DNA from 2 places in the Cupriavidus sp. 09_S30 genome. Region 2 is predicted to be linked to the other one. Evidence: predicted binding sites of a transcription regulator. Region 2 holds the regulator's gene; the other holds the start of a gene.
What was found. Region 2 encodes sigma-54, which starts transcription at its own class of promoters, with help from an activator protein. Its sites were predicted from a motif close to TGGCANGNAANCTGCTTT; they were not measured.
Positions count from the first base shown of each region.

Region 1: the regulator sigma-54 is predicted to act here: its motif matches at 7,762-7,779, upstream of AC1Z3O_RS34875 (ATP-NAD kinase family protein).

Region 1 covers NZ_JBXOWI010000002.1:3,285,135-3,297,179, reverse strand. Annotated here, with positions in the region: gene AC1Z3O_RS34910 (hypothetical protein) at 1-443, shown strand, start outside; gene AC1Z3O_RS34905 (DUF3047 domain-containing protein) at 729-1,502, shown strand; gene AC1Z3O_RS34900 (lipoyl protein ligase domain-containing protein) at 1,540-2,283, opposite strand; gene AC1Z3O_RS34895 (SDR family NAD(P)-dependent oxidoreductase) at 2,342-3,118, opposite strand; gene AC1Z3O_RS34890 (acetoin dehydrogenase dihydrolipoyllysine-residue acetyltransferase subunit) at 3,306-4,460, opposite strand; gene AC1Z3O_RS34885 (alpha-ketoacid dehydrogenase subunit beta) at 4,460-5,476, opposite strand; gene AC1Z3O_RS34880 (thiamine pyrophosphate-dependent dehydrogenase E1 component subunit alpha) at 5,571-6,575, opposite strand; gene AC1Z3O_RS34875 (ATP-NAD kinase family protein) at 6,587-7,723, opposite strand; gene AC1Z3O_RS34870 (sigma-54-dependent Fis family transcriptional regulator) at 8,021-10,066, opposite strand; gene AC1Z3O_RS34865 (methyl-accepting chemotaxis protein) at 10,342-11,913, shown strand; gene AC1Z3O_RS34860 (LLM class flavin-dependent oxidoreductase) at 11,955-12,045, opposite strand, start outside.
Region 2 covers NZ_JBXOWI010000001.1:3,441,818-3,453,862, forward strand. Annotated here, with positions in the region: gene AC1Z3O_RS16075 (KpsF/GutQ family sugar-phosphate isomerase) at 1-253, shown strand, start outside; gene lptC (LPS export ABC transporter periplasmic protein LptC) at 270-899, shown strand; gene lptA (lipopolysaccharide transport periplasmic protein LptA) at 957-1,586, shown strand; gene lptB (LPS export ABC transporter ATP-binding protein) at 1,612-2,400, shown strand; gene AC1Z3O_RS16095 (RNA polymerase factor sigma-54) at 2,511-3,986, shown strand; gene hpf (ribosome hibernation-promoting factor, HPF/YfiA family) at 4,036-4,386, shown strand; gene ptsN (PTS IIA-like nitrogen regulatory protein PtsN) at 4,798-5,253, shown strand; gene hprK (HPr(Ser) kinase/phosphatase) at 5,334-6,305, shown strand; gene AC1Z3O_RS16115 (PsiF family protein) at 6,478-6,816, shown strand; gene rapZ (RNase adapter RapZ) at 6,952-7,839, shown strand; gene AC1Z3O_RS16125 (LON peptidase substrate-binding domain-containing protein) at 7,904-8,578, shown strand; gene mutY (A/G-specific adenine glycosylase) at 8,677-9,852, opposite strand; gene AC1Z3O_RS16135 (dynamin family protein) at 10,009-11,961, opposite strand.

The DNA of each region.
Region 1 (12,045 bases), on a different contig from region 2:
GCCTGCTGCAGCCGCTGGCGCTGCTGCCGCACGCCACAACCCGGCGCGGCCAGGTCTTCGACGGACCCCTTACGGACCTGCTGGACAGTCCCATGCTGCGCGCCATCTACGAGGAGCAATTCCTTGGCCGCCTGCCCGGCATGCCGGCCGACATGCTTTTCATCGGCTTGGGGCGCACGGCCTGGTCCGGCCTGCTCCACGCCGCCGCACTGGACCTGCTGCCGAGGCAGCAGTTGCTGGGCATGATGCCGGTGCCGGCCCGGGCGGGCAATATGGTGCGCTACTTCCTGCACGAGATCCGCGCCGACGAGCTGTCCGGCAACGACCCGGTGCGGCATCGCCTGGCGTGGCTGGATGCGGCACACGCCGAGCTGGAGGCGGCCGTGAACGCGCGCCTCGCGCCGCCGCAGGCGCGGCGGAAAACACTGGCCGCCGCGTCCTGAGCACCGTCGTCCCACCGAAGTGGGGTGCGGCCCTCCGTGCGGCAAGCCGATATCAGGGTGGAGGGACTCGACCCCCTCTATTTCCCAATTACGCGGCCCCTGTGGCCGCGATTTTTTTGCGCCGTCCGCGCGGCTGCGCGCGGTACGGCGGCAACTCCTACAATCCAGGCTGAGCGCACACCCTTGTCCTGGAACTTCATGCCTACCTTCCGGCCTCCGGCAGCAGCCCGTTCCACCGCGATCCGCCACAGGTGCCGCCGTGGCGGATCGCGGCAAGCCCTTGCCGTGGCCTGGGGCTGCACGCTGCTGGCTCCCGCGCTTGCGCTTGCGCAGCCGGCTCCCGACTCCGCTGTGCCCGCCACGCCAGCGCCGGTCTCCGCCGCTTCGGCCGTCCCGGCGGCAAGCAGTGCCTTCTTCTCCTCCGGCCATCCGGGCGGCCCGTTGCCGGCGGGCTGGGAGAACCTGCTGGTGGCCAAAGGCAAGCAGCTGACCCACTACACCCTGGTCGACGACGAGGGCAGCACGGTGGTGCAGGCCGACGCCGTCAGCTCGGCCTCAGCCCTGCTGCGCCATGCCGACGTGGACCTGGCACAGACGCCTGAGCTGAGCTGGCGCTGGAAGGTCACCGCGCCGATTCCCGGCGCGGACAACCGCGTGGCCGCGCAGGAAGACGCGCCGGCGCGGCTGGTGTTCTTCTTCGACGGCGACAAGCGCAATCTGTCGCTGGGCCAGCGGGTGCAGATGCACCTGGCCAAGGGACTCGGCGGCATGGATCTGCCCTACGCGACGCTGATGTATATCTGGTCCGAAACGGCCCCGCCCGGATCGGTGATCGCCAATCCGCATACCTCGCGCGTGCAGATGATCGTGGTCAGCGGTGGGGCGGCCCAGGCCGGCCACTGGCAGCGGCTGCACCGCAACGTCGCGCGCGACTACGAGCAGGTCTTCCACGAAAAGCCGGGCAAGCTCATGGCCTATGGCCTGATGACCGACACCGACAATACCGGCACGACCACGCGCGCCTGGTACGGCGATCTGCATTTCCTTCCCGAGCACTGAACAGCGCCGGCCCGCCGCGTGGCAGCGTGCGGCCGCGTTATGGGGGCGGCGGCAGCCGCGCGACGGCCGCACGCAGCAGCCTGTCCACGCATGCAACGAGGTCGGGAGGGCCCGCGTCCCCGCCGGCCCGCAGCGCCTGCCGCACGCTGACCACGGTGTCGGCATCGTAGCCGCGGCCGCTGCCGATGGCAGCTTCGAAGGCATTGGCGCGCTCGTTGATCGCGCGCGGGTCGGCATCGACCAGCAAGACGGCATGCGCCAGCACGGTGTGGGCTGCGGCCGGCCCCGCCGCCGCACCCGGCACGCGCCGCCAGTATTGCGCGGTGCCCGCGATCTTGCGCGCCGCGCCGGGCGGGCCCCAGGCCAGGTTGAAGCGGCCATCGCAGAACGAGCCCTCGACCGCTTGCCAGTGGGTTGCCACGCCAAGGGCGTCCAGCGCCGCCTGCAGCACGCCGCACAGATGCAGGTAGACGGTCTCGGCCGCGTCGCCCGGCGCGCGGTGGATCTGGTATGCCAGGCTCAGGTTCAGGATGCCCGGCCCCTGCGGCACCAGCCCCCCGCCCGACATGCGCAGCCACACCGGACAGCCGCGGCGCGCAAAGTCGGCGCGCGCCGCTTCGAAGCCGGCATGGCGCAGGTAGCTGCGCGGCACCACCAGCGACACCGGCGCCTGCCACAACTGCGCCAGCGCTCTGCCCTTGGCGGCCTGTTCGAGCAAGGCGAGCTCGGCGCGCAGCGGATCTGGCTCGGACGGATCGGGGTCGACGAACTCGAAAGGCATCGCACAGGTCGCAAGTTGCAGGAAAGGGGCCGGCAGGCCCCGGTTTGGGCAGTGCGCTTCAGTGGAAGGTGAACCCGCCGTCGACATTGACCGACTGTCCCGTGACATTGTCCATGGTGGCGAAGAACAGCGCCAGCCGTCCCATGTCCTCCGGCGTCTGCGCGCGCCCCTGCGGGATCAGCGTCAGCTGGTGGCGCGCCCACGAGTCCTCCACGGATTCCCCTTCGGCCTTCCATTCGTCAGCCAGCTTGTCCCACATATCGGTGCGCACGATGCCCGGGCAGATGGCGTTGACGGTGATGCCATCGCGCGCCACCTCCTTGGCCAGCGCATTGGTAAAGCCGACCACCGCGAATTTGGAGGCGCTGTAGTGCGCCAGGTTGGCGAAGCCCTCCTTGCCGGCGATCGAGGCCACGTTGACGATGCGCCCGCCACCGTGCGCCTTCATATGGGCCAGCACGGCCTTGCAGCCGAGGAAAGTCCCCTTGGCGTTGACACCCATCACGAAGTCCCAGTCTTTCTCCTGCAGCGACTCGACCGGGTGGATGCTGATCACGCCGGCGCAATTGACCAGGATGTCGAGCCCGCCCAGCGAGAGGACTGCCTCCTGGACCATGGCGGCATGGTCGTCCGCGCGAGTCACGTCTACCTTCATCGTGCGCGCCCGGCGGCCCAGTGCAGCCACCTCGGCGGCGGTCTCGGCCATGGCTGGCTCGAGCAGGTCGGCGATGAGCACGTCGGCGCCCGCGCGCGCCAGCGTCAGCACGATGCCACGGCCGATACCGCGCGCGCCTCCGGTCACGACGGCAACTTTTCCTTTCAGCGATGTATCCATCAGGTGAGTCTCCTTATGGTTGGTCCTGTTGACCTGGTCCTGCTTATGGTTGGTCCTGCCTGCCGGGTTTCCCCCTGCACGAGCCATCCCATGGGTGCCGCGTCGAAGGCGCGGCCCGCCCCCCTGCCGCAGGCGGGAGGGGAGCGGAGGCACGCTGGCGGAACCGGCGGAACCGACAGCGCCGACGCTAGCCGGCCGCGTGCTCCCTGAGCAGCGCGTTGACCTCGCCGGCCTTCTCCATCTGGCTCATGTGGCCGGCATCGGCGAAGACCTTGACTGTTGCCCCCGGCGGCGCATTGCCGGCATGCTCGGCCGGAATGATGCGGTCCTGCGCACCCCAGATCACCAGCACGCGCTTGCCGCCGCGTGTGCTGCCCACGGTGCCGCCCTCGGCCAGGCGCAGGCCGGGCTGCTCGCGCTGGCGGCCGCCGGCGAAGAGGCTGGCCTCGAGCGCGGCCAGCGCCTCGCCCACGCCGTCGAGGCGCTTGTAGCGCAGCAGGTCGTCCAGCATCTGCCGGCTCACCAGCCCGGCATCGGCGAAGAGCTGCTCCACCACCGGCTTGAGCTCGCGGCGCGACTCGGCTTTCACGAACCCTTCGGTGTAGCCCTGGTTCACCTCCTCGCCCAGGCCGGCGGGCGAGATCAGCGCCAGCGACAAGACCCGCTGCGGCGCGTCCAGCGCGAGCTGGGCCGCGATGCCGCCACCCATGGAATGGCCGACCACGTGCGCCGCCTCCAGCCCGGCCGCGTCCATGAAGCGGGCAACGAAGCCGGCCAGCGCGGCCAGCGTGGTGCCGGGCAGCGTCGGCGTGGATTGGCCATGCGCCGGCAGGTCGAGCGCGACCACGGTGTGGTCCTCGGCCAGCGCATCGAGGTTGAACAGCCAGTTGTCGAGATCGCCGCCGAAACCGTGGATGAACAGCACCGGGCTGCCGCCTTCGCCCTTCTTCGCGTAGCGCACGCGGATGCCGTCCACGTCGGCGAACTGGTAGGCCGCGGCGCCTTCGCCCGCCTCCTCCTCGTCGGCGGACGGCGTCTCGTAGCCGGCCACATAGGCGTCGATCTCGGCGTCGCTCACCTCGGGCGGCGCCATCACGCCGAGCAGGGCCTTGACAGGCAGCACGTCACCCACGGCGGCCACCTTGCGCCGCAGGATGCCGGCGTCGGACGCCTCCACCGCGTTGGCGATCTTGTCGGTTTCCACGTCCAGGATGGGCATGCCCACCGTGATCGGGTCGCCCTCCTCCACCAGCCAGTCATTGACCGTGCCTTCCTTCATCGACAGGCCCCACTTGGGCATCACGATGGGCGTGATGCCCGCGGTTTGCGTTTTGCCGGACATCAGTGCTTCCCTCCTTTCATGGTCTTGCGCGCCGCGTCCGCGATCTGCGCCGCGCTGGGGATGTAGAGATCCTCGAGTGCCGGCGAAAACGGCACCGGCGTGTGCGGCGGGCACACCATCTCGATGCCGGCCTTGAGCGCCCCGAAGGCCTGCGAGGCGACCTGTGCCGCAATGTCGGTGGCGAGGTTGCAGCGCGGGCTGGCCTCGTCCACCACCACCAGGCGGCCGGTGTTCTCCACCGTTTCCAGCACCGTGTCCATGTCCAGCGGCGAGAGCGTGCGCAGGTCGATCACCTCGGCTTCGATGCCCTCCTTCGCCAGCGCCGCCGCGGCCTCCAGTGCGCGGTGCACCATCAGGCCGTAGGTGACGATGGACACGTCCTTGCCGTCGCGCACGATATTGGCCTCGCCGAAGGGAATCGCATAGGAGTTCTCCGGCACCTCGCCCTCCAGGCCGTACAGATTCTTGTGCTCGCAGAAGATGACCGGATCGTTGTCGCGGATGGCCTGGATCAGCAGGCCCTTGGTGTCATAGGGCGTGGACGGGCAGACCACCTTGAGCCCCGGGATATGGGTGAAGATCGGCGTCAGCATCTGGCTGTGCTGCGCAGCGGCGCGAAAGCCCGCGCCCACCATGGCACGGATCACCACCGGCGTCTCGGCCTTGCCGCCGAACATGTAGCGGAACTTGGCCGCCTGGTTGAAGATCTGGTCGAAGCACACGCCCATGAAATCGATGAACATCAACTCGGCGATCGGCCGCATGCCGCAGGCCGCGGCGCCGATGGCCGCGCCCACGTAGGCCGACTCCGACAAGGGGGTGTCGAGCAGCCGGTCGCCGTGCTTGGCGTACAGGCCCTTGGTGACGCCGAGCACGCCGCCCCAGGCGTCCTTCTCGCCATCGGCGCCGGCACCGCCGACGATGTCCTCGCCGAGCATGATCACGCTCGGGTCACGGGTCATTTCCTGGTCGATCGCTTCATTGATCGCCAGCTTCATGCTGAGTCTGCGCGACATGTCTTGTCTCCTGTCGATGCGTTCTTTGCGGTTGATGCGGTGGATGCGGTTGGTCCGTCGTGTCCGCGCAGCCCGCCGCGCGGCGGTCGCGCCTTCAATAGCGCACGTAGACGTCGGTCAGCAGGTCGGCCGGTCCTGGCAGCGGCGCCGCCTTGGCTTCCTGCACGGCGCGCTCGATCAGCGCCGCGACCTCGCGGTCGATGGCTTCCAACTCGGCGGCGGAGACCGCCTCGGCCTGCGTCACGGTGCGCGCGAAGCGCTTCAGGCAGTCCTTGTTGGCGCGGATCTCGTCCAGCTCTCCGGGCGCGCGGTAGGTCTGCGCATCCCCTTCGAAATGCCCGTAGAAGCGGACCATCTTGCATTCGAGCAGCGAAGGACCGCCACCCTCGCGAGCGCGGCGGATCACCTCGCCGGCCGCTTCGTGCACGGTGAAGAAGTCGGTGCCGTCTACAGTCACGCCGGGCACGCCGAAGCCGGCGGCGCGGTCCACATAGCTGTCCACCGCGGTGCCGTACTCGCGCGCGGTGGATTCCGCATAGCCGTTGTTCTCGATGACGAAGATCACCGGCAGGTTCCACACCGCAGCCAGGTTCAGGCTTTCGAGGAAGGTGCCCTGGTTGGAAGCGCCATCGCCGACGAAGGTCACGCCGACCTCGCCCTTGCCGCGGAACTTGGCCGCCAGCGCGGCGCCGCAGATCAGTGGCGCGCCTGCGCCCAGGATGCCGTTGGCGCCCATCATGCCCTTGGACAGGTCAGCGATATGCATCGAGCCGCCCTTGCCATTGCACGAACCGCCCTTGCGCCCGTAGATCTCCTTCATCATCGCCACGGGGTCCACGCCCTTGGCGATGCAGTGGCCATGCCCTCGGTGTGTGCTGGCGATGCGGTCGCCATCGTTCAGGTGGTGCAGGATGCCGACGCCCGCGGCCTCCTCGCCGGCGTAGAGGTGGACGAAGCCGGGAATGTCGCCGCGCGAGAAATCGACGTGCAGGCGTTCCTCGAATTCGCGGATCGTGCGCATCCTGCGGTAGACGTCGAGCAGCGTCTGCTTGTCGAGCGGAAGCGGCGCCTGTTCGCCGCGCGGGGATGGAGTGGCCATCGCTGTCTCCTTCAGTGGGTGTTGGTAGTCGTGGTGCTGGTGGTGGTAGTGGTGGTGGTAGTGCTGGCGCTGCCGGGAAGAGTGCGGACGCCTGGCGACGCTTCGCGCCGCATCAGGTGCGCGGCGGCGGCGTGGCGCATGCAGGCGGATACGTCGATGCTGCGGAAGGCCTGCTCGTGCAGGGTGACGGTGACCTCATCGTGTGCGCCGAAGGCCAGCTCGCGCTCGCCGTCCAGCGCGACGATGCCGCTGCGCTGGCGCACACGCGCCGGATGGCCATGCTCGAGCCGGCGCCAGCCCGCGACGGGCACGGGGCAGAGCAGGCCGGGCGCGATCGGTGCATCGAGCACGAAGGCGCAGTCGTCGTGCGTGCCCAGCTCGACGGCCAGTCCGCCCGGCTCGCGGCGCCCCACTGGCTGCAGCAGCCCGGCGATGGAGGACAGGCCGATCGCCTCCGGATCCGCGTAGGCGGCATAGACGGCGGCCAGCGTGTCTGGCTTCCACAGCGCGCGCGCGCCGATGAAGTGTTCGTGCGAGATCACCGCGTCGACCAGGGCGATGTCGCGGCGCAGGCCGCCGTCCGCATCACGGATGGCGATATCGAGCCGCTTGTTCCACGCCAGCGCTTGCGCGGCCGGCACGCGCCCGCTCGCATACAGGCCGGTGGCCAGCCCGGTGACTGTGGACTCGCGCATCTCGGGAAAGGCGTTGTTGGTACCGGTCGACAGGCCGGCGATCGGAACCGTCCCGCATTCGCGCACCACGGCGCGATGCGTGCCGTCGCCGCCGAGCACGACGATGGCCGCCACGCCGGCCTCGACCATGCGGCGTGCGGCCAGCAGCGTGTCGTCCACCGTGGCCGTGACCGGCATGTCGATGTAGTCGACGGCTGGCAGCGCAGCGTCCGGCCCCTGGCGACGCATCAGGTGGCGCGCCAGCATCACGCGCAGGCCCTCGCGCTCAGGCATCATCAGCACGCGGCCGATGCCGCAGGCGGCCAGCGCGGCCAGCAGCCGCAGCACGATATTGACGCGGTCGGCCAGCTGCAGGCTGTTCGCGTTGGCGATCACGCGGCGGATATCGCGCGCCGACACCGGGTTGGCAATGATGCCGACCAGTGGCGGCGTGGCGCGGCTCGGGTTGCCCATGCCTGTCTCCTGGATGTTCTTGTCTCTGTCCCAGGGCTTTTGCAATGCGCGTGCCAGCCAGCCTGAGTGACCGGAGGCACGGCAGAGGCATGGATTTCTGAGGGATAACCCGCGTGCGGCAGCGCTGCCGCACGGATGACGGCCCGCTTGCAGCGGCATTGTTGCGCTGCGGGCGTGACAGGTGTCACAGTGCGGCTGTCACAGCGGGTGGACAGGTGTAGAGGCCGGAGTGATCCGGCCGATGGCGTCCATATCGCCGGCGACGCGGGCGCCCGGCTGAGTGCGGCTGCCTGCGGCTCAGCGCTCGGCGTCGCGCTGATTGGGAGACTGGATACCCAGGCGGGCCATGCGCCGGTACAGCGTCATCCGGCTCACACCGATCTGCCGCGCGACAGCGCTGAGATTCCAGTTCGACGCGCGCAGATACTGCATCAGCAGCATGCCCTCCGGCGTCAGCGCCGGCCGCTCTGGCAGCGGCGGCGTATCCGCGCGCTGTTCAGACACGGCGGCGGCGGTGGCGGTGGCGGTGGCGGCATCTTCCGGCCGCATCGGGTCAACCGCCGGCGGCGCGATGCCGATGCCGTCCGGCAGGTCGGCCGCCTCGATGCACGCGCCCACGCAGACCGCGCGCGCGTACTCCAGCGCGTTGCGCAGCTCGCGCAGATTGCCCGGCCAGCGGTGCCGGTGCAGGCGCGCACGTGCTTCGGCCGACAGCAGCGTCGGACCTGCGGCGCCGGCCGGCTCGCCCTCGGCCAGCAGCTTGTCGATGAGCCAGTCCAGGTCGCCGCGCTCGCGCAGCGGCGGCAGCACGAAGCGGGCGCCGCCGAGCCGATAGAAGAGATCCTCGCGGAAACGGCCCTGCGCCACCAGCGCTTCCAGGTCATGGTGGGTGGCGCAGATCACGCGCAGGCGCACCGGCACCGGCCGCGCGGCGCCCACCGGCAGCACCTCGCCCTCGGCCAGCACGCGCAGCAGGCGCGACTGCAGTTCGCGCGGCATGTCGCCGATCTCATCGAGAAAGAGCGTGCCGCCATCGGCTTCCTGGATCAGGCCGCGCTTGCCGCGCGCGCCGGCGCCGGAAAAGCTGTTGGGCAGGTGGCCGAACAGCTCGCTCTCGGCCAGCGTCTCGGCAATCGCCGCACAGTTGACCGCGACGAAGGGCTGCGCGCGGCGCGCGCTGGCGGCGTGCAGCGCCTTGGCGAAATATTCCTTGCCGCTGCCGGTCTCGCCATGGACCAGCAGGTTGATAGGCGAATCGACCAGCTTGGCGGCGCGCTCCAGCTGCTGCTGCAAGACCACGTCGCCACCGCACAGCGCGGCCAGCGGCGCCGGCAGGGCAACGCGGCTCGGCGGCACCTGCGGCACCTGCGGCGACGCCGCGCGCGCCAGCGCGGGCGGCGTGGCGCTCAGGTACAGCAGGCCACCGCTGCGCGCCAGCGCCAGCAGGCGGTGCTCGCTGGGCGTCGAATGCACGAAGCGGCCGAGATCGGACAGGCCCGCGTCGAACACATCCTCGAAAGATAAGCCCCGCACCGGGCGCGCCAGCCCGCCGGCGCCCCACTCCGCCTCCAGCATGCGCTGCGCACGCCGATTGTGGCCGACGATGCGCCCGCCGGCGTCGAGCGCGATCAGGTATTCCGGGTTGACATCGAGGAACTCGGGCGCTGCGTTCAGCCGCAGGATCCAGTCGTGCCGGTGCACGCGCAGGAAGTTGGCGTTCTCGATGTGGGCCGCGTAGATCTTCACCAGTTGCAGCGCCAGCGCCTGGCTGGCCTTGGCTGACGGCGAGGTGAGCGCCGAGATGTCGAGCACCGCATTCAGGCTGCCGTGGGTGTCGAACAGCGGTGCCGCGGTGCAGGTCAGCGGAATGTGGGTGGCGTCGAAGTGATCGGCCTGGTGGACGGTCAGCGCTTCGCCGGTGGCCAGCACTGTGCCCACGGCGCAGGTGCCGGCCCCGCTCTCGCTCCATTCGGAGCCGAGGTAGAGCCCGGCGCGGCGCAGCGGCGCGTCGGCGCCGGCATCGCCCAGGTAATCGACGGTGACGCCCTGCGCGTCGGTCAGCAATACCACGTAGCCCAGGCCGGCCACCTGGCCGTACAGGGTCTGCAGGCCATGGCGCGCGATGCGCACGAAATCGTCCAGGCGCTGCTGGTGCTCACGCAGCCGGGCCTGCGGCAGGATGCGCGCCTCCTGCATGCGCGACGGATCGAGCCCGTACTGGTGCACACAGCGGCGCCAGGAACTGCGGATGATGGCATCGGCCGCAGCCTCGCCCTGCAGCGCAAGGCCGCGCGTCGTTGCCTGGACTACCGCTTCGATGTGCTCGCGCTGGCGCAGATCCATCGTGGTCTCCTAATCGTCTGGCGCCCCGGGCGGCTGACGCGCGCGGAGCGGGCTGCCGCCAGGCAGCGGACGGGCGAGCGCATCGATGCGCTTCTTCGGAATGGGTCATCGGAAAACGGACTTCTACTGTATCCGACGGCATCCGGCTTGGGCAAATCGTGCCGCGCGGTACCCGGCACACCAGTGCAGCAACATCCACTTACACCCCGGGACCTCAAGAAATGCTGCAGCGCGGTCGTATACGCATGCTGGCACCGCAGACGCACCGCATTGACATGAATCGACTTTCGCTGAACACCAAACTCTGGATGGCCTTGGGCGCGCTGTGGGTGGCGCTGCTGGCGCTGGGCACCTGGAACGCCGTCCATACGCGCAGCGTCATGATGGACGAGCGCCGCGCCAGCCTGCAGTCGCTGGTTGCCGCCGCCGAAGGCATCGTCACGCGCTACGCCAGGCAGGCCGCAGCGGGCCAGGTGAGCCAGGAGCAGGCGCAGCAGGCTGCCAAGGACGCGATCCGGGCCATGCGCTTCGGCGACAATGGCTACATCCTGCTGCTCAATTCCAAGCCGCAGGTGGTGCTCAACCCCGGCCTGCCGCAGATGGACGGCAAGCTGGTCGGCGATTTCAAGGACCCCGACGGCAAGCTGGTCTACCAGAGCATCGTCGATGCCGGCCGCGCCGGCGCGCGCGACGGCGCGGGCCCCGACGATGGCTTCGCCACCTACCGGGGCCGCCTGCCCGGCACGGAGACACCGGAACGCAAGCTGACCTATGTGCGCTATGTGCCGGCCTGGGACTGGCACGTCGCCACCGGTGTCTTCCTGCGCGATGTCGACGCCGCCTTCCGCGAGAACCTGGTGCAGGCGCTGCTGAGCACGCTGCTGCTCGGCGCCTTGATGTCGGCGGTAATGCTGGCCATCATGCGCACCGTGCGCACCAGCCTGGGCGGCGACCCGGCCTACGCTGCCGAGGTGGTCAGGCGCATCGCCGGCGGCGACTTCACCGTGCCGGTCAAGACACGCGACGGGGACGAGGGCAGCCTGCTGGCCGCCATGCGGCGCATGCAGGGGCAACTGTCCGGCACGCTCGGCGACGTCGTCGGCGCGGCCGGCGCCATCGCCACCGCGACGCGCCAGATCTCCGAAGGCAATGGGGACCTGTCGCAGCGCACCGAGGAGCAGGCGTCGGCGCTCGAGCAGACCGCGGCCAGCATGGAGCAGCTCACGGGCATCGTGCGGCAGAACGCGGACAATGCGCGCCAGGCCAGCACGCTGGCGGCAGACGCATCGGCCATCGCGCACCGCGGTGGCGAAGTGGTGGGCGAGGTGGTCAGCACCATGGGCGAGATCAACGGCGCCTCGCGCCAGATCGTGGACATTATCGGCGTGATCGAAGGCATCGCCTTCCAGACCAACATCCTGGCGCTGAATGCGGCGGTGGAAGCCGCACGCGCCGGCGAGCAGGGCCGCGGCTTCGCCGTGGTGGCGGGCGAGGTGCGCAGCCTGGCCCAGCGCAGCGCGAACGCTGCGAAGGAGATCAAGACCCTGATCGACAACTCGGTGGCCCAGGTCGAGAATGGCGCCGCCCTGGTCGCCAACGCCGGCACGACCATGGACGAGGTGGTCGAAGCCGTGCGACGCGTGACCGACCTGATGGGCGAAATCAGCGCTGCGTCATCCGAGCAGAGCGCGGGGATCGAACAGGTCGGCCGCGCCGTCAGCCAGATGGACTCGGTCACGCAGCAGAACGCGGCGCTGGTGGAAGAAGCTGCTTCCGCGGCCGAATCGCTCGCCGCGCAGGCGCAGTCGATGCTGCAGGCTGTGTCGGCCTTCCGCCTGGCCGCCTGACATCAGGCCCCGCTGCGGGGCGCCCGCGGCGGGCGCCGCGTTCAGTTGCGCGGCGCCAGTTCGCGCAGCGCCTGCGCCGCGATCTCGAAGGAGCGCAAGCGCGCCGTGTGATCGTGGATCTGCCCGGTCAGC
Region 2 (12,045 bases):
CGGCCGCGCGGTGGGCGTCTTCACCGACGGCGACCTGCGCCGCCTGCTGGAAACGCCCCGCGACTGGAAGACCGTGCCGATCGCCGAAGTGATGCACCGCAGCCCGCGCAGCATCGGCCCCGACCGCCTGGCAGTCGAGGCCGTGCAGCTGATGGAGGCCAATCGCATCAACCAGCTGCTGGTAGTGGACGATGACGGACGCCTGGTCGGCGCGCTGCACATCCACGACCTGACGCGTGCCAAAGTCATCTGAGGCAGGACGCGCGACCATGCAGTCCATTCTGTCTTCCCTCAGCCGGCTCGCGATGCGCGCCCTGCCCATGCTGCTGATGGCGCTGGTGGCAGGCAGCACCTTCTGGCTGGTGCAGATCAACTCGCCGCGCGAGAAGGTGGCCGGCCCGCAAGTCAAGCGCCACGAGCCGGACTACTACATGGATCGCTTCTCCGCCACCGAGCTGGACGAAAGCGGCAACACCAAGCTGCGCTTCAATGGCGACAAGATGGTCCACTATGATGACGACCAGACCTACGCGTTCACCCTGCCGGCGATGCGCGCCTACCAGCCCGGGCGCCCGCCGGTGAGCGGCCGCGCGGACCGCGGCAAGATGAATGCGGACGGCTCCATCATCGACCTGTACGACAATGGCTTCGTCATCCGCTCCCAGGGCGCCGACCCGAAACAGGACCCGAAGATGACCGCCGCCTCGGAATACTTCCGGATCCTCGTCAACGACGATATCGTCAAGACGGACAAGCCGGTACAGCTGACGCGCGGCGCATCCGAGATGACAGCCAACGGCCTGATCTTCAACAACGTCACGCGCGAAGTACAATTGCTCGGCAACGTGCGCGGCACGATCATCACCGCGCCGCGCGCCGCGGACGCGCCGAAATCCTAAGCAATGCAACCGCGCGCGGAGCCCTGCTCCCGCCGTACTCTCCTTCGACTCGCCATCATGATTCCTGCCTTGACGACGTGGTTCCGCGCCCGTACCGCGCCCGCCCTGCTGGCCGCGGCCGCGGCGCTCTGCCTGGCGCCCGCTGCCCACGCCGAACGTGCCGACCGTGACAAGCCGCTGGTGCTGGAGGCCGACAACGCCAGCTACGACGACGTGAAGCAGGTCTACACGCTGACCGGCAACGTCGTGCTGACCAAGGGCACCATGGTGCTGAAATCGGACGCCGCCGAGCTGCGCACCGACGCCGAGGGCTACCAGTTCGCGATCGCTACGGCCAGCCCGGGCAAGCTCGCCTACATCCGCCAGAAGCGCGACAACGTCGACGAATACATCGACGGCTGGGGCGACCGCATCGAGTACGACGGCAAGCAGGGCATCTCCAAGCTGATCGGCCAGGCCCGCATGGCGCGGCTGGCCGGCGCCAAGCAGGTCGACGAGATCCGCGGGGCTGTCATCACCTACGACAGCAACAAGGAGTACTACACCGCCACCGGCGGCGGCGACAACAGCACGGCCGGCAGCCCGTCCGGGCGCGTGCGCGCGGTGCTTTCGCCGCGCCAGCCGGCCAGCGCGCCGGCCGCCGCGCCGCTCCAGCTCAAGCCCGCGCCCGCGCCGTCGAAGTCCTGAACCCCTGCCTTACCAGTCTGCCCTCATGACCGATACCCAGTTCGCCCCCGCCACCGCCGCCGCCCAGCTCGCGGAGGGCAGCACGCTGACGGTGCGCCACCTGAAGAAGCGCTACGGCTCGCGCACGGTGGTCAAGGACGTCTCGCTCGACGTCAAGAGCGGCGAAGTGGTCGGCCTGCTCGGCCCCAACGGCGCCGGCAAGACCACCTCCTTCTACATGATCGTGGGCCTGGTGGCGCTGGACGAGGGCGACATCGTGCTCGACGGCCTGCACCTGAGCGGCCTGGCCATCCACGAGCGCGCGCGCATGGGCCTGTCCTACCTGCCCCAGGAAGCCTCGGTCTTCCGCAAGCTCAACGTCGAGGAGAACATCCGCGCCGTGCTGGAGCTGCAGGTGGTGAACGGCAAGCCGCTGTCGCGCGAGGAGATCGACCGCCGCCTCGTCGGACTGCTGGACGACCTGCAGATCACGCACCTGCGCGAAAACCCCGCACTGTCGCTGTCGGGCGGCGAGCGCCGCCGCGTGGAAATCGCGCGGGCGCTGGCCTCTTCGCCGCGCTTCATCCTGCTCGACGAACCCTTCGCGGGCGTGGACCCGATCGCGGTGGGCGAGATCCAGCGCATCGTGAGCTTCCTGAAGGCACGCAACATCGGCGTACTGATCACCGATCACAACGTGCGCGAAACGCTGGGCATCTGCGACCACGCCTACATCATCAGCGAAGGGGCAGTGCTGGCCCAAGGACGGCCCCAGGAAATCATCGCCAACGAGTCGGTGCGCCGGGTCTACCTGGGCGAGAATTTCCGCATGTGACGGGGTGGCCTCGCGCCACCGATGCACGCCGATGTCCACCGTCTACGGCACGGCAAAAGCGATAGCAATTTTCGTTCCATAGCCATGCGGATGGGCATAGAATAGGCCGCATGAAACCGTCGCTTCAGCTCCGCCTCTCCCAGCATCTTGCCCTCACCCCACAGCTTCAGCAGTCGATCCGGCTGCTGCAGCTTTCCACGCTGGAATTGCAGCAGGAAGTCGAGCAGGCGCTGATCGAGAACCCCCTGCTGGAGCGCGAGAACGACTGGATCGAAAGCCCGCTGCGCGTGGCGGCCGATGGCAGCATCAATGTGCAGAGCGCGCCCGCGCCGGCCCCGGCAGATGGCCAGGGCAACGGCGAGGCACGCGCCGACGAAGCCGGCGGCGATGAAGACCGCTACGGCGATGGCGCCGACGACTACGGCAACGACTGGAGCCTGGACGATTTCGCACGCCGCCCCCAGGGCGACGAAGACGAAAAGGCACCGCTGCAACTGCGCGATGCCGATCCGACGCTGCGCGAGCACCTGATGGAGCAACTCGCGCCGCTGAAAATCTCCGCGCGCGACAAGGGCCTCGCCATCTTCCTGATCGAATCGCTGGACGACGACGGCTACCTCAGCGCCACGCTGCAGGAAATCTGCGAAGAACTGCCTGAAGAACTGGCCTTCGAGATCGAGGAAGTGCAGGCCATGCTTGCGCTGCTGCAGAGCTTCGACCCACCGGGCGTGGGCGCGCGCAATGCCGCCGAATGCCTGGCGCTGCAGTTGCGCCGCCTGTCGCATCCGCAGCGCGAACTGGCGCTGGTGATCGTCACCCGCCACCTCGAGCTGCTGGCCGCGCGCGACTACACCCGGCTGAAGAAGGCACTGCAGGTAGACGAGGCAGCGCTGAAGGCCGCGCACGAACTGATCCGCTCGCTCGCGCCCTATCCCGGCCATGCCTACAATCGCCCTCAGGCTGACTTCGTCGTGCCCGACGTGTTCGTGCGCAAGAGCGGCGGCGGCTGGATCGCACAACTGAATCCCGACGTGATGCCGCGCCTGCGCATCAATGACATGTACGCGCAGATCCTGCGTGGCGCCAAGGGGGAATCGGGCGCTGCCGGCCTGCAGCAGAAGCTGCAGGAAGCGCGCTGGCTGATCAAGAACATCCAGCAGCGTTTCGACACGATCCTGCGCGTCTCGCAGGCAATTGTCGAGCGTCAAAGGAACTTCTTCAGCCACGGTGAAATCGCCATGCGCCCCTTGGTTTTGCGGGAGATTGCCGATACACTGGGATTACACGAGTCAACCATCTCTCGGGTGACGACAAACAAATACATGGCCACCCCAATGGGCACGTTCGAGCTGAAGTACTTCTTCGGCAGCCATGTGTCCACGGAAACGGGTGGTGCAGCTTCATCAACGGCAATTCGAGCCCTGATAAAGCAACTGATAGGAGCCGAGGACCCTAAGAACCCTTTGTCCGACAGCCGAATTGCCGAATTGCTGGGCGATCAGGGCTTCGTCGTAGCGCGCCGAACGGTTGCCAAGTACCGCGAAGCTCTCAAAATCCCCGCAGTCAATCTCCGCAAGTCTTTGTAGCCGAGCCGCATCGCCTGCCTGGTGCGGCTCTTTCAGAAGGAGAAGCGCTATGAACTTCAAGATCAGTGGACACCACCTGGACATCACGCCGCCTCTGCGTGAGTACGTGGAAACGAAGCTGGAGCGTATCGTCAGGCATTTCGATCAAGTCATTGGCGTAAGCGTGCTGCTCTCTGTCGACAATCACAAGGAAAAGGACCGGCGCCAGTACGCGGAAATCAATCTGCACCTGCGGGGCAAGGACATCTTCGTCGAAGCCCACCACGAGGACCTGTACGCGGCCATCGACGCCCTCGTCGACAAGCTGGACCGCCAGGTCATCCGCTACAAGGACCGCGTGCAAAGTCACGACCGCGAATCTGTGAAGTACCAGATGGCCGCGGCGCAGATGCAACAATAAAACAATCAGCCTTGAGGCCGTCATCCGGCCTACCTGCACAAAGGCCTGACCACGAACCGCGCATTCTGCGCGGTTTTTTGCTTTCTGGGCCACCGCCGGTGCGCGGACCGCACGCGCCTCGGGGAGTACGCAAGCGGCTCCGCGCGGTGTATGCTCTCCAATACATGAACTGCTGCAACCGTCACGCTCGCCTGCTCGCTGCGCTTGCAGCAGGAAAGGCGCTGGCCAGCCAGCCCGATGGGGCGGCCGGTTGCGCATCGCACAAGGCGACGTGCGGGCTGCTCTATAATTGGCCGGATGCTCCGCATACCGGCGCCCGACCGGCGGAGCGAGCGGATACTCCGCTTCTTTGCCCCCCCGGCCGGACGCAAGGCGCACCGGCCCGCTTATTGGAATTCCTGCGCATCTGCCATGAATCGTTTGGCCAAATTGCTGCCACCCGGCAACATCAATCTCGACGTCAGCGTCACCAGCAAGAAGCGCGTCTTCGAACAAGCCGGGCTCCTCTTCGAGAACAACCATGGCGTGGCACGGGCCACGGTGACCGACAACCTGTTCGCGCGCGAATCGCTCGGCTCGACGGGTCTTGGCGCCGGCGTGGCCATTCCCCACGGCCGCATCAAGGGCCTGAAACAACCGCTGGCCGCCTTCATGCGCCTGGCCGAGCCGATCCCTTTCGAATCGCCCGATGGCAAGCCGGTCTCGCTGCTGATCTTCCTGCTGGTGCCCGAACAGGCAACGCAGCAGCACCTGGAGATCCTGTCGGAAATCGCTCAGCTGCTGTCCGACCGCGACATGCGCGAGGGCCTGGCCACGCTGCCCTCGCCCGAGGATGTGCACCAACTGCTGACCCAATGGCATCCCTGACCTCGCTGCCGCCCGCAGGTGCGGGCCAAGGCACCCGCGGCCGGTCCTAGCATTCCCAAGCCCCCACACGACCTACCCGCATGGAACTCACCGGCGTCTCCTCCCAGTCCATCTTCGATGACAACGCGGCCGACCTCAAACTCTCATGGGTGGCGGGTCTCGAAGGGGCGGATCGCGCCTTCGACGTGGAATTCGCCCGCGAGGCCACTTCTGCCGCCGATCTGGTGGGCCACCTGAACCTGATCCACCCCAACCGCATCCAGGTGCTCGGCAAGCCCGAGATCACCTACTACCAGCGGCTGGACGACGAGATGCGCAAGCGGCAGATGGGAGAGCTGATCCTGCTCGAGCCGCCCTTCCTGGTGGTCGCAGATGGCATGGAACCGCCGCCTGACCTGGAACTGCGCTGCACGCGCTCGTCCACGCCGCTGTTCACCACCCCGGTCTCCTCGGCGGCGGTGATCGACCACCTGCGGCTCTACCTGTCGCGCATCTCCGCGCCGCGCGTGACCATGCACGGCGTGTTCCTCGACATCCTCGGCATGGGCGTGCTGATCATGGGCGAGTCGGGCCTCGGCAAGAGCGAACTGGGCCTGGAACTGATCTCCCGCGGCCACGGCCTGGTGGCCGACGACGCGGTCGATTTCGTGCGGCTGGGCCCGGACTTCATCGAGGGGCGCTGCCCGCCGCTGCTGCAGAACCTGCTCGAGGTACGCGGCCTGGGCCTGCTGGACATCAAGACCATCTTCGGCGAGACGGCGGTGCGCCGGAAGATGAAGCTCAAGCTGGTGGTGCAGTTGGTGCGCCGCAACGACGGCGAGTTCGAGCGGCTGCCGCTGGATTCGCAATACCTCGACGTGCTGGGGCTCCCGATTCACATGGTGAAGATCCAGGTGGCGGCGGGCCGCAACTTGGCAGTGCTGGTCGAAGCCGCTGTGCGCAACACCATCCTGCGCCTGCGCGGCATCGACACCCTGCGCGACTTCATGGATCGCCAGCGGGCCGCCATGCAGGCCGACGCGGTCTCGCGTGGCCAGGGAAGACTGCTCTGACCCCGGCCGGCGCTCCGCCGGCCCGTTTGCAATTGCTTACAGGAACACGGGCGCGATCGTCAACGCAGGCCGGCGGCGCGCGTTGTGTGCGGTAATGGGCATCGGGCCCAGTCACAAGCCGCAACGCCGGCATGGCGGGCGGCATGAAGTCTTCCACAGCCAGGAGAAGAGCATGAAGAAGATGATCGCGATCTGCGCACTGCTGACCCCGCTGTTCGCCACGGGTGCGTTCGCCCAGGGCTCGGCCCCCGCCGCCCCTGCTGCTCCCGCTGCCCCCGCGGCCGCGGCCCCTGCCGCCAACACGCAGCAGGACAAGATGAAGGCATGCAATACGCAGGCAGCCGGCAAGAAAGGCGACGAGCGCAAGGCCTTCATGAAGGAGTGCCTGTCGAACAAGCCTGCCGCGGCACCGATGACGCAGCAGGAAAAGATGTCGGCATGCAGCAAGCAGGGCAAGGGCAAGAAGGGCGACGAGTACAAGTCCTTCATGAAGGACTGCCTGTCCAAGTAAGCGACCGCCTTCGCCAAGAGCACGCGCCTGCGCCACGCAGGCCGTGGGCAGGCCATGGTGGACCCGGGGGTGCGCCATGGCCTATGTGCCGTCCGTCATGACGGAGACACCAGTGGGTGCTATGCTTGCCCTGCTATGCGAATCATTCTTATCACCGGTATATCCGGCTCAGGCAAATCGGTAGCACTGAATGTGCTCGAGGACGCAGGCTACTACTGCGTGGACAACCTGCCCGCGCAATTCCTGCCCGAGCTGGCCCGCTACCTGGCGTCGCAGGGCCATACCCACCTGGGCGTCGCCATCGATGTGCGCAGCCGCGATTCGCTCGACAAGCTGCCCGATGTGCTGGGAGACCTGCGTGCCGAACACCGGGTGCAGGTGATCTTCCTGACGGCCAGCAACGAGGCGCTGGTGCAGCGCTATTCGGAGACACGCCGCCGCCACCCGCTGTCCATCCGCACCGACGACAGCGCGCAGGCCCCCAGCGGCGAGCCGGTCCTGAGCGACACTTCGCTGGTCGAAGCCATCGAGATGGAGCGCGAACTGCTCAATCCGCTGGCCGAGACCGCTCACCGCATCGACACCAGCAGCGTGCGCACCAACACGCTGCGTGCGTGGATCAAAGAGATCATCCGCGACGAGCCGCTGCACCTGACGCTGCTGTTCGAATCGTTCGGCTTCAAGCACGGCGTGCCTAGCGACGCCGACCTCGTCTTCGACGTGCGCTCGCTGCCCAACCCCTTCTATGACCTCGCACTGCGCCCGCTGACCGGGCGCGACACCCCGGTGGTGGAGTTCCTGGAAAGCCAGCCGATGGTGCTGGAAATGGCCGAAGACATACGTGCCTACGTCGAAAAGTGGCTGCCGAGCTTCATTGTGGACAACCGCAGCTACCTGACGGTAGCCATCGGTTGCACTGGCGGCCAGCATCGCTCCGTCTATATTGTGGAAAGGCTCGCCAGCTATTTCCGCGTGCATGGTAATGTGCTGGTGAGGCACCGCGAACTCGTTCCGGCTGGCTGACCGCCGCCGGGCGTTCTCGCTCCCGGCCTAGGCAATCCCGCCTGACGCCCTTGCTGGCTTGCGCATGTCCTCCACCATACCAGGCAGCACCACCGGCCATGCCGGTCCCGACCCGACCCCACTGCAGCAGGCGCTGGAATGCCTGCCGCTCTTTCCACTGCACACCGTGCTGTTCCCGGATGGCCGGCTGCCGCTGCGCGTGTTCGAGGCGCGCTACGTCGACATGGTGCGCACCTGCCTGCGCGACGGAACGCCGTTCGGCATCTGCCTGATCAGCAGCGGAGAAGAAGTGGCAAGCCCGGGCAGCACCACGGTACCCGAGCCGATCGGCTGCCTGGCAGAGATCGTCGACTGCAATATGGAGCAGCTCGGCGTGCTGCTGATCGAGACACGCGGCCGCCAGCGCTTCCGCGCGCTGGAGCACAGCACACGCGAGGATGGCCTGCTGGTGGCGCGCGCCGAACTGCTGCCGCCCGACGTGATCGACTGCAAGCTGGAACTGCTCGGCGAATGCGCGGCGGCGCTGCGCCGGATCGTCGCTGCGATCCATGCCGAGACGCCCGGCAAGAAGCTGTTCGCCGAACCTTGCCAGTGGGGCGACCCGAGCTGGATCGCCAACCGCCTGTGCGAACTGCTGCCGGTGCCGCTCAAGGCCAAGCAGATGCTGATGGCCCTTCCCGACGCCGGCATGCGCATCGAGATCGTGCACCGCTATATGCGGCAGCACCACATCGTTTAGTTTTTAGTTCAGTGGGCTAGGGCCGATCGGCTCGTGCCCCGTAAGCGCCCGGACCTGCCGCCGTCCGGCGCCGGCCATCGCACGGCTCGCGCGCCGAATCAGAACAGCCCGGGCGCCACTTGCGCCAGCAGCAGCTTGCGCACGGGCGCGGGCACGCCCACCTCATCCAGTGCATCCAGGGAAACCCAGCGGCGGCCGGCCGCTCCGGGCTCGGCTGCCGCGTCCCTGACCGCCGTGGCCGCTGGCATGTCGACGCGCACCGCGCGGATCAGCAGGCGGAAATGCGTGAAGACATGGGTCAACTCCCCGGAGAAGACAGCGCGCGTGGGCGCGCCATGGCTGCGGGCATATTCCAGCGCTGCGTACTCTGCGTGCTCGGGATCGAAGGGCACGGTGGTCACGGGTAATTCAGGCAGGCTCCACAGGCCGCCCCAGATGCCGCTGTCCGGGCGCAGCGTCAGCAGGATCTCGCGCCCGCGCCGCAGCAGCAGCATCACCGTGCTGCGCTCGGGCAGGGCCGCGCGCGGCTTGGGACTGGGCAGCACGCCGGTCAGCCCGTCGCGCCGGGCCACGCAGGCATCCGACAGCGGGCAGGCACCGGCATCGGACAGGCAGGCCGGCTTGCCGCGCGAGCAAACGGTGGCGCCCAGGTCCATCAGGCCCTGGGTGTAGGACACCATGTCGCGGTCCTGGCCCGGGCCGGCCGGCGGCAGTGCAGCCTCGGCAAGCCGCCACATGCGCGACTCGATCGCCTTCTCGCCCGGATGCCCGTGGATGCCGAAGAAGCGCGCGAACACGCGCTTGACGTTGCCGTCCAAGATGGGCGAACGCACGCCGGCGCTGAAGGCCGCGATCGCCGCCGCAGTGGAACGGCCGATACCGGGCAGCGTGACAAGGACGGCCGGGTCGGTCGGGAAACACCCCTGGTGCTCGGCCACCACCTGGCGCGCGCACTGGTGCAGATTGCGCGCGCGCGAGTAGTAGCCCAGCCCGGCCCACAGCGCCATCACTTCGTCGGCCGGCGCATCGGCCAGCGCCTGCACCGTCGGCAAGCGCGTCACGAAGCGCTGGAAGTAGTCGATCACGGCGCTGACCTGGGTCTGCTGCAGCATGATCTCCGACAGCCAGATCCGATACGCGTCGCGCGTGTTCTGCCAGGGCAGGTCATGGCGTCCGTGCGCGCGCTGCCAGTTCACCACGCGCATGCCGAAATCGTCGGGCACCTGGGGATCGGGGGTTTCGGTGGGGACAGCAGTGGCAGGCTTGCGGGGCATGGCGAAGAACGGGGACAGCGGGGAATAGCGTGGGATAGCGAGGGACAGCGGGCATGCCGCTCGCCGGCCGCGCCTGCCAGGCTGGCAGATGCGGCGGCCTTGATGCGGCGGACTTCACGGCCGCCACATGATACAGCCTGCGCCCGCCCGCTGCGCTCAGGCTGCCTGCACGCTCACTGCATCCGTCGCCTCCGGCTGCGGTACGTGCTGCGCATAGTAGGCGATGCGTCCGCTGCGCTCATCCAGGCCGTTGAGCACCTCCTCGAGCTGGGCGATGCGGTTCTCCAGCGTGTCGGTGGCCTCGTGGATGCGCTCGATCGAATCGACGCGGCGGCGCAGCTGCTTCTGGTGCTCGCGCACTTGCGCCTCGAGCGGCGTCATCACGGACTTGAGCCAGATCTCGATGTCACGGTTCAGGTCGCGGAAAGAGTCGAGCACACGGCTGGCGATCGTCGCGAAGGCGCTCTGCACCAGTTGCGGACGCGAGCGCGTCAGCATGCTGACCGGGCCGAAGTGGCTGTTCGCCAGCGCCAGGATGTCCTGCAGCTCACTTGCGTAGCGGGCGGTCAGGAACTGGATCGGCGCAGGCAGCGTGAAGCCGTGCTCGGCATTGAAGCGGCGGTACATGCCGTCGGTGAGCTGATGCAGCTCGACGATGCGGCCATTGGCATCGTTCACCAGCGCATTCAGGCGCCCGAACAACGCCTCCATCTCGTCGCGCAGGCCGCGCGAAAAGAAGCGCTCCTTCATCTGCTCGCGCGCGCCGCGCATGATGGCGCGCACGTCGCGCAACTGCAGGCTCTTGATGATCTCGGCGCTGTGGCGGCCGAAGACCATCCGCAAGGCCTGGAACTTGGCGATGCTCTGCTCGAATTCATCCTTCTCCGCCTGCACGCGCAGCAGCATGTGCTTGACCATCGCGTGGTTCTTGCCGCGCAGGCCGCGCAACTCGAACAGCTGCTCGACGATGTCGCGGCGCCGGACCTGCAGCAGTTGCTGCGCGCCGCGCGCCATCTCCTGCACCGAGCGCTCGACCTGCTCGGCGGCGATCTCGCGCCGTTGCGGGATCAACTGCTCGGACAGCACCTGCTCGAAGCGCGGAATGCCGCTGCGCGCGAGCAGCACCTCGTCGTGCGTGACCTTGGCCACCAACCCCTTCTGTGCCGACACCGGATAGACGCGGTCTTCGCCGATGCCCAGCACCTTGGCGCTGCTGCGGATCTGGCGCGCGATTTCCTGCTCGGTCTGCTCGGCGGTGCGCAGCGGATCCCACAGGCCGTCGATCTTGTTGAGCACCGCCAGGCAGCCCTTGCGGTGGCCCGCGGCGACGTGGCTGCGCCACAGTTCCAGGTCGCTCTTGGTCACGCCGGCGTCGGCCGCCAGCACGAACACCACCACATGCGCGTCGGGGATCAGCCGCAGCGTCAGCTCCGGCTCGGTGCCGATGGCGTTGAGCCCCGGCGTGTCGAGGATCACCAGGCCCTGGCGCAGCAGCGGATGCGGGAAGTTGATCACGGCATGGCGCCAGCGCGAGATCTCGACCGTACCGTCGGCGCTGACCGTGCAGGCGGCATCGGGATCGTCCTCGTGGTACAGCCCGAGCGACTCGGCCACGGCACGTGTCACGTGAATGGTCTCGACCACGTGCTGGAAGGCAGCCAGCATGCCCTCCGGCGAGGAGGGATCGAGCGGCACCGTGTGCCAGTGCGAGGTCCCCGCGCCGGCTTCGAGGAAGTCGGCGGTGGAAGCGTCCTGCAGCCGCGTCTCGATGGGCAGCAGGCGGATGCATGGCGCCTCCTGCTCGTCGTAGCGCAGCTCGGTCGGGCACATGGTCGTGCGGCCGGCGGACGAAGGCAGGATGCGGCGGCCATAGTCGGCGAAGAAAATGGCGTTGATCAGCTCGCTCTTGCCGCGCGAGAACTCGGCGATGAAGGCAACCTTCAGCCGGTCGCTCCTGAGCACGTTCTGGATGCGCTGCACGCGCTCTTCGGCCTGTGCGTCATACAGGTCGCACTGCTGCAGCCACGACTGGAATTCGGCCAGGGCGGTCAACACCCCGGTCCTCCAGGCGCCATATTGTTCGAATTGATGGGCGAGAGTCGTCGTCATTGGGCTGGCTCGACTTGATGTCCACTGAGGGTGTCCGCATCGCGCCCCCCGGCGCGTACGGATACCTTTTTGTAACACTCTATG